Regions from separate parts of the Streptomyces sp. NBC_01217 genome, predicted to be linked through region 1. Evidence: riboswitches for the same ligand, from Rfam matches in the RefSeq annotation. Region 1 holds a riboswitch; each other region holds the start of a gene.
What was found. A riboswitch is a leader RNA that binds a small molecule or an ion and turns the genes downstream of it on or off. The one in region 1 is predicted to bind cyclic di-AMP.
Positions count from the first base shown of each region.

Region 2: linked by a shared signal. The riboswitch ahead of OG507_RS21915 (M23 family metallopeptidase) and the one ahead of OG507_RS15785 (transglycosylase family protein) in region 1 are both predicted to bind cyclic di-AMP.
Region 3: linked by a shared signal. The riboswitch ahead of OG507_RS24855 (C40 family peptidase) and the one ahead of OG507_RS15785 (transglycosylase family protein) in region 1 are both predicted to bind cyclic di-AMP.
Region 4: linked by a shared signal. The riboswitch ahead of OG507_RS36960 (M23 family metallopeptidase) and the one ahead of OG507_RS15785 (transglycosylase family protein) in region 1 are both predicted to bind cyclic di-AMP.

Region 1 is NZ_CP108538.1:3,598,296-3,602,997, reverse strand. Features, by position in the region: gene OG507_RS15790 (transglycosylase family protein) at 1-589, shown strand, start outside; cyclic di-AMP (ydaO/yuaA leader) riboswitch at 890-1,061, shown strand; gene OG507_RS15785 (transglycosylase family protein) at 1,065-1,799, shown strand; gene eno (phosphopyruvate hydratase) at 2,026-3,306, shown strand; gene OG507_RS15775 (FtsB family cell division protein) at 3,427-3,897, shown strand; gene OG507_RS15770 (DUF501 domain-containing protein) at 3,957-4,490, shown strand; gene OG507_RS15765 (Ppx/GppA phosphatase family protein) at 4,572-4,702, shown strand, end outside.
Region 2 is NZ_CP108538.1:4,916,405-4,921,106, forward strand. Features, by position in the region: gene OG507_RS21900 (SPFH domain-containing protein) at 1-1,193, shown strand, start outside; tRNA gene OG507_RS21905 (tRNA-Met) at 1,312-1,385, shown strand; gene OG507_RS21910 (PP2C family protein-serine/threonine phosphatase) at 1,620-2,783, shown strand; cyclic di-AMP (ydaO/yuaA leader) riboswitch at 3,124-3,276, shown strand; gene OG507_RS21915 (M23 family metallopeptidase) at 3,288-4,535, shown strand.
Region 3 is NZ_CP108538.1:5,520,027-5,524,728, forward strand. Features, by position in the region: gene OG507_RS24850 (hypothetical protein) at 265-618, shown strand; gene OG507_RS24855 (C40 family peptidase) at 702-1,865, opposite strand; cyclic di-AMP (ydaO/yuaA leader) riboswitch at 1,864-2,028, opposite strand; gene pcrA (DNA helicase PcrA) at 2,287-4,702, shown strand, end outside.
Region 4 is NZ_CP108538.1:8,284,402-8,289,103, forward strand. Features, by position in the region: gene OG507_RS36955 (alpha-galactosidase) at 1-395, shown strand, start outside; cyclic di-AMP (ydaO/yuaA leader) riboswitch at 683-839, shown strand; gene OG507_RS36960 (M23 family metallopeptidase) at 843-1,724, shown strand; gene OG507_RS36965 (SGNH/GDSL hydrolase family protein) at 1,912-2,757, shown strand; gene OG507_RS36970 (STM4011 family radical SAM protein) at 2,822-3,700, opposite strand; partial or broken gene OG507_RS36975 (STM4012 family radical SAM protein) at 3,810-4,244, opposite strand; gene OG507_RS36980 (hypothetical protein) at 4,655-4,702, opposite strand, start outside.

The sequences.
Region 1 (4,702 bases):
CGGCCTCGCGGAGGACGGGACGCTGCCGGGCGTCGACCCGGGGTCCGCGCCTTCCGCGGAGCCGACGCAGAGCGCGGACCCGGCTGACGGTGCGTCGTCGGACAGCGCATCGGACGGCAAGGACGGCTCCAAGAGCTCGAAGGGCTCCAAGGGCTCCAAGGGCTCGGGCGGTGCCGACACGTCGGCCGGTGAGACCGACGCGTCCGCGAAGTCCCCGGCCACCGAGTCGGCCACGCCGTCCTCCGAAGCGTCCGACTCCTCCGAATCATCCGACTCGTCCGACGGTGTGAGCGGCAAGCACCGCGGCGCGCCGGCCCCCGAGGGCAGTCAGGGCGCGAACGGCGGCACCGACCGCGAGTCGGGCCGCCACGCCTCCCGCAGCGACAGCGACGTGCGCGACGAGGGCGGTCCGGCCGCCGATGGTACGTACACCGTCCGCCCCGGCGACAACCTCTGGGCGATTGCTGATGCACAGAAGGTTCACGGCGGTTGGCCCGCGCTCTATGAGGCCAACAAGGCTGCCGTCGGCTCCGACCCGGACCTCATCCTCCCTGGCCAGAGCCTCGATCTCGACGTGAAGGCCGAGTGAGCGCGGTCTGATAATCAGCTGAAAGAGCCCCAAAAACTGGGGTAGTTCAGAGGCCTATGTCCGCTTATGCGTAAGTGAGACATGGGTCTCTTTGCGTCAACTGGCGTGTCGCACCTGGAGGGCCCTTCCGCGTCACCTCCCACCTGCGGAAACGATGGTTCCTCAGATGCAAGTAAGGGCAGATTGTCCGATGTGTCCATCTTTGAATGTAGGGGTTGCGTATGTTTACGGTCGGAACCGCTCGCACCGCGGGCCCCGTCGACCGTCACGCCGAATCCTGCCGTCGGTCGAAGGGAACAGACGCGTAAAGCGCCGTAGGCAGGAGCGGGGGACCCAGGTAAGCGCCGGGCCCGATCGTCGAAAGACGCATCAGGACCGGCTTGGGGTGAAGTCGCGTGCTAGGACGTGCGACCGGGCAACTCACTTGGCCCGAACCCGACAGCTCACCTCGTAGGCGTCGGTGAGGAGAAGTTCCATGCTGTTTTCCAGCAAGGGCAAGCACCGCCGCCCGTCCAAGGCCGTCCGTTTCGCCGCGCTCGCCGGTGTCGCCGGTACCACCGTGGCCCTGCCGCTGATGGGCGCGACCGGCGCCTCCGCCGCCTCCGTCGCCACCTGGGACGCCGTCGCCCAGTGCGAGTCCGGTGGCAACTGGTCCATCAACACCGGCAACGGCTACTACGGCGGCCTGCAGTTCTCGCAGTCCAGCTGGGCCGCCGCCGGCGGTACGCAGTACGCCCCCCGCGCCGACCTGGCCACCAAGGCCCAGCAGATCGCCACCGCCGAGCGGCTGCTCGACATGCAGGGCCCGGGCGCCTGGGGCTGTGCGGGTGCGGGCAACCTGACCAACGACGGTGTCGACCCGGGCGTCGACACCGGCTCCGGCGCCGCCGAGCAGGAGAGCGCCCCCGCCGCTCCGAAGCAGCAGGCCCAGCCGAAGAAGGCCGAGCGCACCGAGGCCCCCGTCGCCTCCCGCTCGGACCGCTCCGCCGCCCCGAAGGCCGAGTCGGAGAAGACCGTCACCACCCCGACCGGCGAGAAGGTCAAGAAGGGCGACGGCGAGTACAAGGTCGTCTCCGGCGACTCCCTGAGCAAGATCGCCGCCGACCACAAGGTCAAGGGCGGCTGGCAGCACCTGTTCGAGCTGAACAAGGACATCGTCAAGGACGCCGACCTGATCTACCCGGGTCAGCAGCTGCACCTGACGAAGTAGTCCGGGCTCTCTCCTCCCGAACCACCCCGACCCGGCGCGGAATCCCCCGTGCGCGCCGGGTCGGGGTTTCTTGCTGCTGTCTGTCCGGCAATGAGCGCTCTCGGGTCCTTTTTCGTCCCAGGGGGCGGGCGGTCGTCCGATGGAGCGGGCCGGGCCGGTTAGGCTCTTGTCGCAAGGCCAAAGTGACCCTGCACAACCAGTGTCATATCCCAGAAGGAGATGCCTCGTGCCGTCCATCGACGTCGTCGTAGCCCGGGAAATCCTCGACTCCCGCGGAAATCCCACGGTCGAGGTCGAGGTCGGCCTCGACGACGGCAGCACGGGCCGTGCTGCCGTGCCGTCCGGCGCCTCCACCGGTGCGTTCGAGGCCATTGAGCTTCGCGACGGTGACCCCAACCGTTACCAGGGCAAGGGCGTGGAGAAGGCCGTCCTCGCCGTCATCGAGCAGATCGGCCCGGAGCTCGTCGGCTACGACGCGACCGAGCAGCGGCTGATCGACCAGGCGATGTTCGACCTGGACGCCACCGAGAACAAGGGCTCGCTCGGCGCCAACGCCATCCTCGGTGTCTCGCTGGCCGTCGCGCACGCCGCCTCCGAGGCCTCGGACCTGCCGCTGTTCCGCTACCTCGGTGGCCCGAACGCGCACCTGCTGCCCGTCCCGATGATGAACATCCTCAACGGTGGGTCGCACGCCGACTCCAACGTGGACATCCAGGAGTTCATGATCGCCCCGATCGGCGCGGAGTCCTTCTCCGAGGCCCTGCGCTGGGGCGCCGAGGTCTACCACACGCTGAAGAAGGTCCTGAAGACCAAGGGCCTGTCGACCGGTCTCGGCGACGAGGGCGGCTTCGCGCCGAACCTGGAGTCGAACCGCGCCGCCCTCGACCTCATCCTGGAGGCCATCAAGGAGGCCGGCTACGCCCCGGGCAAGGACATCGCGCTCGCGCTCGACGTCGCCGCGTCCGAGTTCTACAAGGACGGCAAGTACGAGTTCGAGGGCAAGTCCCGCTCGGCCGCCGAGATGACCGAGTACTACGAGGAGCTCGTCTCCGCGTACCCGCTGGTCTCCATCGAGGACCCGCTGTACGAGGACGACTGGGCCGGCTGGAACGTCATCACCCAGAAGCTCGGCGCCAAGGTGCAGATCGTCGGCGACGACCTGTTCGTCACCAACCCGGAGCGCCTGGCCCGCGGCATCGAGGAGGGCTCCGCCAACGCCCTGCTCGTCAAGGTCAACCAGATCGGTTCGCTGACCGAGACCCTGGACGCCGTCGAGCTGGCCCAGCGCAACGGCTTCAAGTGCATGATGTCCCACCGCTCCGGTGAGACCGAGGACGTCACCATCGCCGACCTCGCCGTCGCGGTGAACTGCGGCCAGATCAAGACCGGTGCCCCGGCCCGCTCGGACCGCGTCGCCAAGTACAACCAGCTGCTGCGCATCGAGGAGATCCTCGACGACGCCGCGGTGTACGCCGGCCGCTCGGCGTTCCCCCGCTTCAAGGGCTGATCCGGCCAAGGGCCGATCCGACGGCCCGTCACGGGCCCGAAGGCCCCGGCCTCCGTCCGTCCCCGCACTCGGTCCCGTACCGTGTGCGGGGACGGACGTGCGTAATGGGGAGGCGGGGACATGGCCGCGAAGGACCGGGACCGGTTCTCCACCGCGACCCGGCTGCGGCTGCTCGGCGAGCAGACCGCCGCCCGCGTCTACCGGTCGCAGAACCGCCGTCAGGCCCGCCGCTCCCGCCTCACCGGCAGGGCGGCCTTCCTCGCCCTCGTCGTCTGCTCCCTGGTGGTCGCGCTCGCGTACCCGATGCGCCAGTACGTGTCGCAGCGTGAGGAGATCGCCGACCAGGAGCGCATGGCACGGGAGGCCCGGGCCCGCACCGAGGAACTGCGCGACGAGAAGGCGCGCCTCCAGGACGATGCGTACATCAGGCAGCTGGCCCGCAAGCATCTGCACTACCTTCTCCCCGGGGAGACCGGTTACACGGTGATCGACCCCGACGCGGTCAAGGAGCGCAACGGCGAGACGGACGAGTCCGGGCGGCCGTGGCACTCCAACCTCTGGGACGGCGTGGACAGCGCCGACCGCGACTGACCGACTTCATCCATCTGCAGAACCGCAGTTCGAGCAGCCCGATCAGAACCTAGGCAGGCATGGAAACCCCCCCTCCGCAGACCGAGTCCACCGCGCCCACCGAGGCGGACATCGCCGCGTTCCAGCAGCAGCTGGGCCGCCCGCCGCGCGGGCTGCGCGCGATCGCGCACCGCTGCCCGTGCGGCAACCCGGACGTGGTCGAGACACAGCCCCGGCTGGAGGACGGTACGCCGTTCCCGACGACGTACTACCTGACGTGCCCGCGAGCCGCGTCGGCCATCGGCACGCTGGAGGCGAACGGCGTCATGAAGGAGATGACCGAGCGTCTCGGTACGGACCCCGAGCTGGCCGCCGCGTACCGGGCGGCGCACGAGGACTACATCGCGCGGCGCGATGCCATCGAGGTGCTTGAGGGCTTTCCGAGTGCGGGGGGCATGCCGGACCGCGTGAAGTGCCTGCACGTACTGGTCGGGCACTCGCTGGCCGCGGGGCCCGGGGTGAACCCGCTCGGGGACGAGGCGATCGCGATGCTGCCGGAGTGGTGGCGCAAGGGGCCTTGCGTTTCGCCGTGCGGCGCGCCGGACGAGGGCTGACCGTCGCCACGGGGGCTCTGCCCCCGGCCCCCGCTCCTCGATCGCCGGAGGGGCTCCATCTGCTTGATTCGGGAGTACTTCATGAGCCGCGTGGCCGCCATCGACTGCGGTACCAACTCCATCCGTCTGCTCGTCGCCGACGCGGATCCGTCCAGCGGTGAGCTCGTCGAGCTCGATCGCCGGATGGAGATCGTCCGGCTCGGGCAGGGCGT
Region 2 (4,702 bases), 1.3 Mb from region 1:
GGCACGTTCCCGCCCCCAACGAGGCGATGCTCATATCCGGTTCCAAGGGGCAGACGCTGGACACCCAGTTCCGGATCGTCACCGGCCACGGCAGTTTCGTACTCCCGGTGAAGCAGAAGGCGCGCATGCTCTCCCTGACGCTGCGCGAAGCGGAGATCACCGAGGACTGCGTCACGCAGCAGGGCATCCGCCTCAACGTCCGGGCCGTCGCCGTCTTCAAGGTCGGGGACGACGCCGTCTCCATCGCCAACGCCGCACGCCGCTTCCTGTCCGAGCAGGAACAGATGGAGGAGCTCGCCGGCCGGATCTTCGCCGGTCACCTTCGCTCCATCATCGGCGGACTGACCGTCGAGCAGATCATCCGGGAACGGAACCGGGTCTCCCAGGAGGTCATCGCGGGCAGCCACGGCGAGATGGAGAAACTCGGCATCGTCGTGGACGCTCTCCAGATCCAGGAGATCGACGACGCCACCGGCTACATCAACAACCTCGCCGCCCCGCACGCGGCCGCCGTCGCCAGCCAGGCCCGGATCGCCCAGGCCAGGGCCGACCAGGAAGCGGCCGAGCGCGAGCAGCAGGCCGCGGCGCTCAAGGCCGAGTACGAACGGGACACCGCGATCAAGCGGGCCGGTTTCCTCGCCGAGACCGAGCAGTACAACGCCTGCGCAGCCCAGGCCGGACCGCTCGCCCAGGCCAGGGCCTCCCAGGAGGTCATCGAGGAGCAGACCGCGCTGGCCGAGCGGCAGGCGGCTCTCGCCGCGCAACGGCTCGAAGCGGAGGTCCGGCGTCCGGCGGACGCCGAGGCGTACCGCCAGCGCACCCTCGCGGAAGCGGCCCGTGACCGGGCGAAGTTCGAGGCCGACGGCAGCGCGTACGCGGAGCGGACCCTCGCCCAGGCGCAGGCCGACGCCAACAGCGTGCGCGCCACCTCGCTGCGCGACGGCAACCAGGAGCTCATCGCGGCCAACCGCATCGTGGAGAACCTGCCCGCCCTGGCCGACGCGGCCGCCCGCGGCATGTCGGGTGCCGACCTCACCGTTCTCAACGGCACCAATGGTGTCAACGAGATGGCGGCGGGTGTCGTCAGCCAGGGACTGGCGATCCTTCACTCCCTCCAGCGCGGCGCGAGCCCGATGAAGCAGGCGGTGGTCGACGGGAAGGCCGCCCCTCCCCGGATCACCGAGACGAACTGAGGGGGAGGGGAAGGAGAGGAGGGAGAGGGAGAGGAGAGGGAGGCGGGGGGCTTCAGGGGTCATGATTCGCTCAGTGGTCATGAGTGCGCCGGACATGCCGTAGAGTTGTGTTTACCGACGCGGGGTGGAGCAGCTCGGTAGCTCGCTGGGCTCATAACCCAGAGGTCGCAGGTTCAAATCCTGTCCCCGCTACTGAAGAATGTCAGACCCGGCACGCACGCAGCGTGCCGGGTCTGATTCATTTCGCGGCCCGGGTCGGTGGGCCCGCGGGTCCATGAACGGGCAGGCCCGGGCGGTGTGTGCGTTGCGCCATACACGTACTCCCATTGGCCGACGAGGAGTCGCCGTGCGGCTCCGCTCCGGCGAGTCTGGGGGTGGGGCGCGGTACCGTCCGCAGCCGCGCGCGTACCGGGCAGGAGACCACAGGTGTGGAAGCGGCTGAAGCGGCGCGGCAGACATGGAGTGGGTGACGTCGCGCGTACCCGGCGGTTCGTCCGCCTGCTGCCCTTCATGATGATCCTCGGCGGACTGGCCTTCGACATCCTCACCCCGCCCGCCTTCACCGCCATTCCGCTGTTCGTGGCGGCACCGCTGATCGCCGCACCGTTCTTCTCGCTGGCCAGCACCATCCTCACCGGCGTCGCCGCGATGGTGGCCGTCGCCGTGCTGCGGGTGTACAACAACTCGTTGCCGCTGATCGTGCCGCTGATCGAGCTGCTCACCGTGGCCACCGTCTCGGTACTCGCCGTCGTGATCAATACGGTCGTGCGGCGCGGCAATCAGCAGCTGGCCTCCGCGCGGGTCATCGCGGAGACCGCCATGCGGGCGGTGCTGCCGAAGCCGTCCGACCGGATCGGCGGGCTGCATGTGGCGGCTCGGTACGAGGCGGCGCAGGCGGACGAGTTCGTCGGCGGCGACCTGTACGCCGTGACGGACACCCCGCAGGGCGTGCGGCTGGTGGTCGGGGACGTACGGGGGAAGGGGCTCGACGCCGTGGAGTCGGTGGCGGTGGTCATCGGGGCGTTCCGGGAGGCCGCCGAGCAGGAGCGTTCGCTGGAGGGCGTGGCGCAGCGGCTGGAGCGGGCGCTGGCGCGGGAGGGGACGCGGCGGGCCGGGCTCGACGAGTTCGAGGGCTTCATCACCGCCGTACTGGCGGAGATCCCGCCCGGGCTGTCCCGGGTGCGGATCGTCAACCGCGGTCACCCCGAGCCGATCCTGCTGCACTCGGACGGGGCGCTGGACGTGCTGGCACCCACGGTGCCCGCGCTGCCACTCGGGATGGATCTGGGGGTGTGGCCCGACCGGACGGACGAATGGGACCTGCCGGCGGGGACGACGCTGCTTCTCTACACCGACGGCCTCTCCGAGGCACGGAACGCCGACGGGGTCTTCTACGACCCTGCGGCCCGGTTGCGCGGGCGGATCTTTCCCGGGCCCGAGGAACTGCTGTCCGCGCTCACCGATGACGTACGGCTGCACACGGGGGGAGAGTCGACCGACGACATGGCGCTGCTCGCGGTCGTACGTCCCGTGGAGGGGCAGCCGGACCGGCGCAGGACCGTGAGGATCGTGGGCCGGGAAGAGACGTGACGGGCGGGGTGGGAGGGGTGCTCGGGCGCCCGCGTGCTTCGTGTGCGCGCAGGTGCTTCGTACGGGACGGTGTCGCCCCGGACGAGGGATGCCACCGTCTGGACGAGGGGTGCCACCGTACGTAACCGAGAGGCGCCGCTCCGCATAACGTTTGACGCAACGTCAGAAAACGGGTAGTGGCTGAGGGCCGATCAACTCGTCCGATTCCAGCCGGTTATGTCCCGTAAAGTCCGGGCCAAAGACGTGAACGATCAGTGGGAACGGCTTGGAATCAGGCCCGTGTGTCTATTAACGTTCGATAACGCAGCGCGGTCGTCCCAGCCGTCGTCAGTGGCGGCACCGTGCGCGAGCGCCGAATTCCGCAAGGGAACCGGGGAACCACCTACATGGGGTGAATCGGACACCTGTGTCTCGTGAGAGGCAGAGGGGCCCGTAGGAGACCTTCCTGCTCCGAACCCGTCAGCTAACCCGGTAGGCGAGAAGGAAGGAAAGGAGTGCGCCCCCGTGGCGTCCAACAAGCCTGCCTCCGAGGCCCCTTCTCGGTTCAACCCCGAGTTCAGTGGCGATTTCGGCGCTGACTTCGGATCCGACTACGGAACCGGAAACGGATCCGACTACGGGACGGGACCCGGTTTCGGTACCGGCTTCGGCTCGGACTACGCGACCACCGGGACGGAAACGGCGTTCGGCGCCGATTACGACACCGAGCAGGGCGGCGCGCTCGCCGGTGAGTTCGGCGGCGACTTCCGCGCCGACGGCAACAGCGAGCCCGACAGAAGCTGGGACGAGTGGAACCCCACCGAGGAGTCCGTACGCCCCGTACGCGGCAAGCACCGCGTCGCCAAGCAGCGCAACGGACTCGCCCGTAGCTCCACGGTGCTCGGGGTCGGCGTCATCGCGGCGGTCGGCGCGGGCGGCATGGCCACCGCGCAGAGCAAGCCGCCGGTCTCCATATCCCTTCCCGACTCCATCGCGGACAACCTTCCCGACGCCAAGTCCCTTCCCGGCGTGGGCTCTCTGTTCACCGGAGAGTCCGAGGCCGACAAGGCCGAGGCGGCCGCGGCTGCCTCCCCGCTCACCACCGCCGGCCTCACCACCGCCGAGACGGAGCAGGGCGCGACGGATGCGGGTGAGGCGCTCCGCGCCCGCATCCTCCAGCAGGCCGAGCAGCAGCAGGACGCCGCCGACGCCGAGGCCAAGGCGGCCCAGGAGAAGGAAGCCGCGGAGGCGGCCGCCGCCGAGGCCAAGAAGCAGCAGGACGCGGCCGAGGCCAAGGCCGCCGCCGAGAAGAAGAAGGCGGAGGAGGCGGCCAGGGCGAAGGCCGAGGCCGAGCGGCTCGCCAAGCTCGCCGCCAGCTACGCCATCCCGACCTCCTCGTACACGATCACCTCGACCTTCGGCCAGGCCGGTTCGATGTGGTCCTCCGGCTACCACACCGGCCTCGACTTCGCGGCGCCGACCGGCACCCCGATCAAGGCCGTACACAGCGGCACCATCAAGTCGGCCGGCTGGTCCGGTTCGTACGGCTACCGCACGGTGCTGGAGCTCGAGGACGGTACGGAGCTGTGGTTCTGCCACCAGTCCTCGATCGACGTCAGCGTCGGCCAGAAGGTCACCACCGGTGACACCATCGGCCGGGTCGGCGCGACCGGCAATGTGACGGGACCGCACCTCCACCTGGAGGTCCACACCCCCGACGGCACGGGCATCGACCCGATGGCCTGGCTGCGCGACAAGGGCCTCACCCCGTGATGACCCCCTCGTGATCCGCATGATGATCTGAGTGATCCGAGCCGGTTCGCCGGCCGCTGAACCCCGGCAGTCCTGACGCTCACCCCCCGACGTCAGGGCTGCCGGTCTGTATGTACGGCGGAGTCACCCGTACGGGGCACAGCCACCCGTACGGCGGGGCGAACGGA
Region 3 (4,702 bases), 1.9 Mb from region 1:
ACCGCCGGATCTCTCGGCGGGGTGACCGGCCTGCCGTCCGGGTGCGGAGCGGCGGTGAAGCCGGTCACCTGCTCAGCGACGCTAAACCCGGGGCACGGGGAAGAGTCGTAATGAAGTCTATTGCCCGAATTTGGCGTGGCATTGTCGCCGTTTGATCGGCGGAACTGCACCAGAGTCAGGCAATTGGTGCAGGCGCGAGCGAAGTGACAGGAAGCCGCCCCTGCCTGCGGAGTGGTGATATGGCGAGGACTACGCTGCGGACCCATGGACGTACTCATCAATGTCTTCGTCGCCCTGCACATCATCGGCATCGCCTCTCTGCTGGGCGGTTTCCTGACCCAGATGAAGGCGATGGGTGCGGGCACGGCCCGGTTCGTCCCGGCGATGCTGCACGGGGCGCTGACCATGCTGGTCACCGGTGTCGTGCTGGTCGGGCTCAACGAGGCCGACGACCACCATGTGAACAACATCAAGATCGGCGTGAAGCTGCTGCTCCTGGTCGTGATCCTCGCGCTCGTCTACGTCAAGCGGGACGAGGAGAAGGTCGACAAGGGCGCCTTCGCGACCGTGGGCGCACTGACGCTCGCCAACATCTTCATCGCCACGCTCTGGACCTGAGCCGTCCCCCTCGACTCCTTGCGCGGCGCGAGCCCCTGCCGGAGCGTCCGGCAGGGGCTCGTCGCTGTCCTGGGCGAGCGGTACTACGCCGGCCGCACGCTGCCGTAGATCGGCATGTAGTAGATCGACTCCTCGCGCACGTTCGCACCCGGCTTCGGCGCGTGGATCATCATCCCGTCGCCCTTGTAGATGCCGACGTGGCTGATGTCGTCGTAGAAGAAGACGAGGTCGCCCGGCTTCAGATCCGCCGTCGCGATGCGGGTGCCTATCTTCACCTGGTCCCAGGTGGTGCGCGGGATGTCGACGCCCGCGGCCTTCCACGCGGCCTGGGTGAGCCCGGAGCAGTCGTACGAGGACGGGCCGGTCGCGCCCCAGACGTACGGCTTGCCGATCTGCGCCGCGGCGAAGGCGAGGACCTTCTCCGCCTTGGTGGTGGCGGTGCTGTCCGAGCCGGTCCCGGCCCCCGTGCCCGTTTCCGTACCGCTGCCGGTCCCCGCCTCCTCGGCGGCCTCCGCGGCCTTGCGGGCCGCCTCCACCTTGGCCGCGGCCTGCTGCTGGGCCAGTTCCTCCGCCTTGCGCCTGGCCTCCGCCTCCTTCTTGCGCTCCAGCTCCGCGAGCCGCGCCTTCTCCTCGGCCGTCAGCTTCGACAGCATCGCGCGCGCCTCGCCCAGCTTCTTCTGGACGTTCTCCTTGCTGGTGCGCAGCGTGGTCTGGGTCGCGGTCAGCGTCTCCAGGCTCTGCACCGCCTCTGCACGCTTCTTCGACGCCTTGGCCTGCTGCGTACGGAAGTCCGTGACCGCCTTCTGCTGCTGACCGGTCATCCGGCTCATCAGCTGGCTCTGGTCGAAGTACGACTGCGGGTCGTCGGCAAGGAAGAAGGTGGCGCTCGGCGCGATGGAGCCGCTGCGGTACTGCGCGGCCGCGTAGGCACCGAGCGTCCTGCGGGCCTCGTTGAGCTTGTCCGCGCGCTCGGCCACGTCCTCCAGCAGGTTGTCGACCTTGGTGCGCTGGCTGGTGGAGGCCTCCTTGGCCTGGTTGTACTGCTGGGTCGCGGTGCCCGCCTGCCGGTAGAGGTCGTCGACCTTCTTCTGGACGTCCTCGATGCTGGGCTTGGGTGCGGGGGCGGCCGTGGCGCTCTGCGTGGAGAGCAGGGTCACGGACGCCAGTGCCGCGGTCGTGAGCCCGACGGCCGGTGCGGTGGTGCGCATTCGGGTGCGCGGTTTGCGATGCGACGCCAAGGCCGGCATCTCCTTCCGTGGACCGCCTACCGGGTTAGCTGTCGGGTTCGGGCGGAACGGAAGGCTGCCCTACGGTCCGAGTGGGGATCAGGACCGATTCACCCCGGTGGTGCGTGTGGGTCCCCGGTTCCGAACTTCCACGAGGGCAGCCCGGATTCGGCGTGGGCGCCCGCTCGGCGTGGTTCGCCTCAGGGAGGTACGGGCGGCCCGGTCGAGCACGCTAGCCAACCCGTGGTGCCGCTGTGAAGGTCGATGTTCGATATGCCCGATACATTTTCGTGACCTTGGCGATGCGGGGCGGCAGGGACGGGCTAGGACCCTCAATTCCTCACGCGGCGTGGGTGTGTGCTCTCGTTGTGTGCATGCTGGCCGGGTGCGGTTCGCCATGCGGCCCACGTGTGTCGGTGCGGCGGCCTAGACTCGACAAGCGATGAGCAGCCTCTTTGACGACAGTTTCCTGGCCGGCCTCCAACACTCGGAGGAAGAGCCCCCGCCACCCCCCGAGGACTCCGCACCCGAAGCGGTGCCGGAGGACCTCTTCGCGGGCGTGTTCGACGGGCCCCCGCCGCCCAGGGACGCGTACTACCGCGACGGCGCGCACCGCCCCGCCATCGACCCCGCGGCGCTCCTCGACGGGCTGAACACCGAACAGCGCGCCGCCGTGGTCCACGCGGGCTCCCCGCTGCTCATCGTCGCCGGAGCGGGCTCCGGCAAGACCCGCGTGCTGACCCACCGGATCGCCCACCTCCTCGCCGAGCGCGGCGTGCACCCCGGCCAGATCCTCGCGATCACCTTCACCAACAAGGCCGCGGGCGAGATGAAGGAGCGCGTCGAGCAGCTCGTAGGACCGCGCGCCAACGCCATGTGGGTCATGACCTTCCACAGCGCGTGCGTACGGATCCTGCGCCGCGAGTCGAAGAGGCTCGGCTTCACCTCGTCGTTCTCGATCTACGACGCCGCCGACTCCAAGCGCCTGATGGCGCTGGTCTGCCGCGATCTGGACCTCGACCCGAAGCGCTTCCCGCCGAAGTCGTTCACGGCCAAGGTCTCCAACCTGAAGAACGAGCTGATCGACGAGGAGACCTTCGCGGGACAGGCCGCGGACGGCTTCGAGAAGACCCTCGCCCAGGCCTATGCGATGTACCAGTCCCGGCTGCGCGAGGCCAACGCGCTTGACTTCGACGACATCATCATGACGACGGTCCACCTGCTCCAGGCGTTCCCCGACGTCGCCGAGCACTACCGCCGCCGCTTCCGGCACGTCCTGGTCGACGAGTACCAGGACACCAACCACGCCCAGTACACCCTCGTACGCGAACTGGTCGGCCCGGCGGGCGAGGCCGACGCCCCCGCCGAGCTGTGCGTGGTGGGTGACGCGGACCAGTCGATCTACGCCTTCCGCGGCGCGACCATCCGCAACATCCTCCAGTTCGAGGAGGACTACCCGAACGCGACCACGATCCTCCTGGAGCAGAACTACCGCTCCACGCAGACGATCCTGTCCGCCGCCAACGCCGTCATCGAGCGCAACGAGAGCCGGCGCCCCAAGAACCTCTGGACCAACGCCGGTACGGGCGCCCGGATCACCGGCTACGTAGCCGACACCGAGCACGACGAGGCGCAGTTCGTCGCCGACGAGATCGACCGGCTGACCGACGCGGGCGACGCCAAGGCGGGCGATGTCGCGATCTTCTACCGTACGAACGCGCAGTCCCGCGTCTTCGAAGAGATCTTCATCCGCGTCGGCCTGCCCTACAAGGTCGTCGGCGGCGTGCGCTTCTACGAGCGCAAGGAGGTCCGGGACGTCCTGGCCTACCTCCGGGTCCTCGCCAACCCCGAGGACACCGTCCCGCTGCGCCGCATCCTCAACGTGCCCAAGCGCGGCATCGGCGACCGGGCCGAGGCGATGATCGACGCGCTGTCCCTGCGGGAGAAGATCACCTTCCCGCAGGCGCTGCGCCGGGTCGACGAGGCGTACGGCATGGCGGCCCGGTCGGCCAACGCCGTCAAGCGGTTCAACACGCTGATGGAGGAGCTGCGCACGATCGTCGAGTCCGGCGCGGGCCCGGCGGTGGTGCTGGAGGCCGTACTGGAACGCACGGGCTATCTCGCCGAGCTCCAGGCGTCCACCGACCCGCAGGACGAGACCCGCATCGAGAACCTCCAGGAACTCGCCGCCGTGGCCCTCGAATTCGAGCAGGAGCGCGGCGAGGCGGGCGAGGAGGGCGCGGGCACGCTCGCCGAATTCCTGGAGCGGGTCGCGCTCGTCGCCGACTCCGACCAGATCCCCGACGAGGACGAGGACGGCTCCGGCGTCATCACGCTGATGACGCTGCACACGGCGAAGGGCCTCGAATTCCCGGTGGTCTTCCTGACCGGCATGGAGGACGGCGTCTTCCCGCACATGCGGGCGCTCGGCCAGGTCAAGGAGCTGGAGGAGGAACGGCGGCTCGCGTACGTCGGCATCACCCGGGCCCGCGAGCGGCTCTATCTGACCCGGGCCGCGATGCGCAGCGCGTGGGGGCAGCCCTCGTACAACCCGCCGTCGCGGTTCCTGGAGGAGATCCCGGACCAGCACCTGGAGTGGAAGCGGACCGGACCGATGGCGGCTCCGGCCGGGCCGACGTCGGGGATCACCTCGTCGCTGTCCTCCTCGCGTTCGCGCTCCGGCCCCTCGGGCTTCGCGACCCGGCGGACCTCGGACAAGCCGACGATCACGCTCGTGGTCGGGGACCGGGTCACGCACGACCAGTTCGGGCTCGGCACGGTGACGGCGGTCGAGGGCGTCGGCGACCAGGCGAAGGCGACGGTCGACTTCGGGGACGAGCGGCCGAAGAAGCTGCTGC
Region 4 (4,702 bases), 4.7 Mb from region 1:
TGGCCGGTGTGCTCGGGGTCGGCGGGGACCTCGCCGAGTGGAGCGATGAGGAGCTGGCCGAGGCGCGGACCTGGGTGGATCTCTATAAGGAGATCCGGCCGGTGGTGCAGCATGGAGCGCTGTACCGGCTGCGCGCCCCGCGCGGTGGACTCGGCGCGGTCCAGTACGTCCACGGTGACGAGACCGTGGTCCTGATGTGGCTGGAGGCGCAGCGATTCGGGGAGCGGCCCCCGGCCCTGAGGCTGCGCGCGCTCGACCCCGCGGCGACGTACACCTGCCTGGACACGGGTGCGGTGCACCACGGTTCGGTACTGCTGCACCAGGGGCTGCACACCGGGCTGAGGGGGGATCTCGACGCGCGGGTGCTGAGGCTCCGGCGTGACCGACAGGCGTGACATGTCCGTAATGTGTGCATTTAGCCCAATGCGCCCTGCTTGTATGGGAGATGGTTGCCCTCTCGTGAGCGGGATCATATCCGTGACGGTGTGTGCTGACGGGGCGGTCGGCTATTCCGTGCGCGGCGCGGAATTTCAAGATCTTTGATCCACGGAGTGTGACCGGAATTCCGCGCCGATTTCCCGCATCGGATTCCGGTGCGGAACCAAAGGCTTGTTATCGCCGTCCCGGCTCGCTTACGGTCACCGTCAATCCGGACGGACCGCCCAATCCTGCCGCCGTCCGGAATTCGCACCCACTGATCGCGTGGCAGGAGCGGGGGAACCAGGTAAGCCGCCGACCGTAGAAATCCGGCCGGCTAGGGGTGAAGTCGCGCTCTGCGCGACCGGGCATCTCCAGCCCGAACCCGACAGCTCACCTCGCAGGCGCCGGAGAGGAAGCAGTTCATGCCCGCATCGGGTAAGCACCGTCGTACGAAGTCCAGCACCATCGCCCGTGGCGTCGCCGTGGCAAGCGCCGGCGGCGCTTGCCTCGCGCTGCCGCTGCTCGGTGCCACCGGCGCCCACGCCGTGGAACAGGCCGCCCCGAAGGCGGCCTCCGCCGCCAAGCACGCCGCCCCGGCCACGCCGGTCGCGCTGAAGCAGGCGGCCACCACGACGTACTCCGTCGTCTCCGGCGACTACCTCTCGAAGATCGCCGCCGACCACAAGGTCGAAGGCGGCTGGCAGAAGCTGTACCAGGACAACCGCGCGGTCGTCGGCGAAGACCCCGGCCTGATCCTCCCGGGCATGAAGCTGACGCTCGGCGCCAAGGCGTCCGGCGACTCCGCGCCGGCCGCCGCTGCTCCGGCAGCTCCGGTCAAGTCCGCCCCGGCCGAGGCCGCGACGGTCACGGAGTCCAAGCCTGCCGCCCCGGCCAGCAGCTCCGACTACGCCCACCCGGTCCCCGGCAACCACACCACCGGCTACCGCGCCTCCGGCTCCAACTGGTCCAGCGGCAGCCACACCGGGATCGACTTCCCCGTCTTCACCGGCACCAGCGTGAAGGCCATCACCTCCGGCACTGTCGTCACCGCCGGCTGGGGCGGTGCGTACGGCAACCAGGTCGTCATCAAGCACGCCGACGGCCGCTACTCGCAGTACGGCCACCTGTCCTCCATCTCCGTCTCCGCGGGCCGGACCGTGAGCACCGGTCAGCAGATCGGCCTCTCCGGCGCCACCGGCAACGTCACCGGACCGCACCTGCACTTCGAGGTCCGCACGGGCCCGGCGTACGGCTCGGACATCGACCCGATCGCCTACCTGGCCTCGCACGGCATCGACGTCTGAGCCGAACGGCCGGGCAGTTGAGCCACACATCATCACCTGAGCAACACCGAAGGGCGGTGCGCGGCGGCGCACCGCCCTTCTGCTTATTCCCCCTTTACCAAAACCTGACCGGGTGGTCTATCTCACCACCCGTCAACCCCTTATTACGGTCGCGTAGGTCACATTCGGCGGTGCAGGATAAGCGTTTGTGGCAGACGATTCGAGAAAAAATCAACGTGGCGTCAACTATCGACATGGCGTCATCGGGTCGTACGCGGCGATTGGCGACAGCTTCACCGAGGGCGTCGGCGACCCCGGCCCGGACGGGACCTTCGTCGGCTGGGCGGACCGTTTCGCGGTATTTCTCGCGGACCAGCTCCCGGACCCCGATGCGGAGACGAGCACCGAAGGCTCCGCCCACGGAAATTTCAGGTACGCCAATCTCGCCGTACGCGGACGCCTCCTCGACCAGATCGTCGAGGAGCAGGTGCCGCGCGCCAAGAAGCTCGCACCCGACCTGGTGAGCTTCTGCGCGGGCGGCAACGACATCATCAGGCCCGGCACCGACCCCGACGACGTGGCCGAGCGCTTCGAGCGCGCGGTCGCCGAGTTGACCGAATCGGTCGGCACCGTGATGGTCACCACCGGCTTCGACACCCGGGGCGTTCCCGTGCTGCGCCATCTGCGCGGCAAGATCGCCACCTACACCGCCCATGTGCGGTCCATCGCCGACCGCTACGACTGCCCGGTCCTCGACCTGTGGTCGCTGCGGTCCGTCCAGGACAGGCGCGCCTGGGACGACGACCGGCTCCATCTGTCGCCCGAGGGACACACCAGGGTCGCGCTGCGCGCCGCCCAGGTCCTCGGCCTCGATGTGCCGGCCGATCCCGACCAGGAATGGCCCCCGCAGGCACAGCGCGGCACGCTCGAAGTAAGGCGCGACGACATCCACTGGGCACGCGAGTACCTGGTCCCGTGGATCGGCCGACGGCTGCGCGGCGAGTCCTCCGGTGACCACGTCGCCGCGAAGCGGCCGGATCTCCTGCCGCTCTAGGGCCGGTCAGGTCCGGGGGCAGTCCGCCACCGCAGCGCCCTCGCTCGCCGGACGGGTCCGGGATTCAGGCCCGTCCGGCGAGGGGCGACAAGGGGAGCGCCGGTATCCGCTCCAGCACGCCGCCCGCGAAGACGTCGTACAACGGCAGTGTCTCCAGATGCACATAGCCGATGTGGCAGTCGCAGACGGCCAGCGGACAGGCGCGCGGGCCGAGAGAGAGCCGATAGCTCCCGTCATAGAGATTGCCGAGCTCCGCCGGGACGAAATGGCAGCGCCGGACCGTGCCGTCGCCGTCCACCGAGATGACCGACTCGCCCGTCCGGCAGGGCAGCCCGGCCGACCGGTGCGGATGCCGGCTGTACGGGAAGAGCGGGTCCAGGGCGGTCCAGCGCCCCGCCTCCTCGTCCGTATAGGTGTGTCCCTCCGCGGCGTTCACCCAGAGATAGACCGCGGCAGGCAGGGCGGCACGCAGCCGCCGCGCCTCGTCGAGATGGTCGTCCAGGCCGACGACACCCACGCTGTGGCGGATGCCGAGCGCGCTCAGCTCCCGGCACTTGGTCAGGAACCGCTCGTACGGCGTCTGCCCGGGGTGGTACGTGCACCAGAGTGCGATCTTCTCGCGGCCCGCTTCACCCGCCTCGGCCAGCCAGCCCGTACGGCCGCTGAGGTTGGTCTGGATCGCGTCCCGGCCGATGTGCGGCAGCCGGGCCAGCTCGACCAGCGCACGGCGGTACCAGGAGCGGACCAGGCCCTCGCCCCACGGGGTGAAAAGGACCGAGATCCGGTCGCCGGTCTGCGCCGCGGCCCACGCCGTGAACCGCTCCAGCGCGGCGCGGTCGGCGCGCAGCTGCTCCCGGCTGTCGCGCCGCTTGGCGAACGGGCAGTACGGGCAGTCGTAGTCGCAGGAGGCGAGCGGACCGCGGTAGAGGATGGTCAGGTCCATGGGGGCGCTCACTTCAGTTCGTACGCGGCCATCGAGGCCCGCACTCCGGGGGAGAAGAGTTCGGGGCCCAGCGCGTCGGAGTGGGCCAGACCCTCGGGGAGAGCCGCAGCAGCTGTTCGTCCCAGGCGGCGTCCGCAGCCGCCTCCACATCGGCGCGTCGCTGCGGCCGCACGGCGGCCCGCGCCTCGGCCTCCACGAAGCCCTGCACCCCGACGCTGATCCTGGTCGTCCCGCGGTCGGCGAGCACGGCCGGCCGGTCGGCCGTCGCGGTCGACGGCGAAGTCTCGACCGACAGTGGAACGGACCGCAGGTCGGCGCCCATCCGCTTCTCCGCGATGTCGCAGAGCCGCTCCAGCTCCGCCGTGGTCAGGAACGTGGGCGTGCCCCTGCCGAACGCCGCCGCGAAACGCACCGGCTCGGCGTCGCCCAGCGCGTCGAGATACCGGGTCGACAGCTCGTCGGGAGCGCCGATCCGGGTGAAGAGGTTGCAGAAGCCGCAGCGGACCTCGCGGGCGAATGGTGTTGGAGCTGGCCAGGAGGCCATAGGTGTTCTGACCAGAACGAGAAGGCCCCGGTCAGCCGACGGGGGACGGCCGACCGGGGCGGCCCGCTCGCGACCGATCGGCGTGATGGCAGTCGCGGGCGGGAGTTCAGGGCCTGCGCGGCAAGTATGTCCGCGGCTGGGCCGACGCGGGCAGGGCGCAGGGCCACTTGTGCACATAGATCGTGATGCCCGCGCCGGACGCCCCGGGCACGTCGTACGGCTTCGACTCCTCGTCGCGCATTGGCTGCTGGCAGCGGTCACAGATCTCCGGCGGGCCGCCCGCCACGCGCGGGTGAGCCGGACCGCTGTCGGGCAGGGCGAGCGGCGGCAGGCCGCGCAGGTGTAGGTGTGGCCGATGAGCGTCCTGTACGCGGCGTCCGACGGCGGCTGCTTGGCGATCGATACGGGGCTCATCCGAAGTGCTCCGCTCCGAGACGCGGGCCACTCTGCGGACCGCT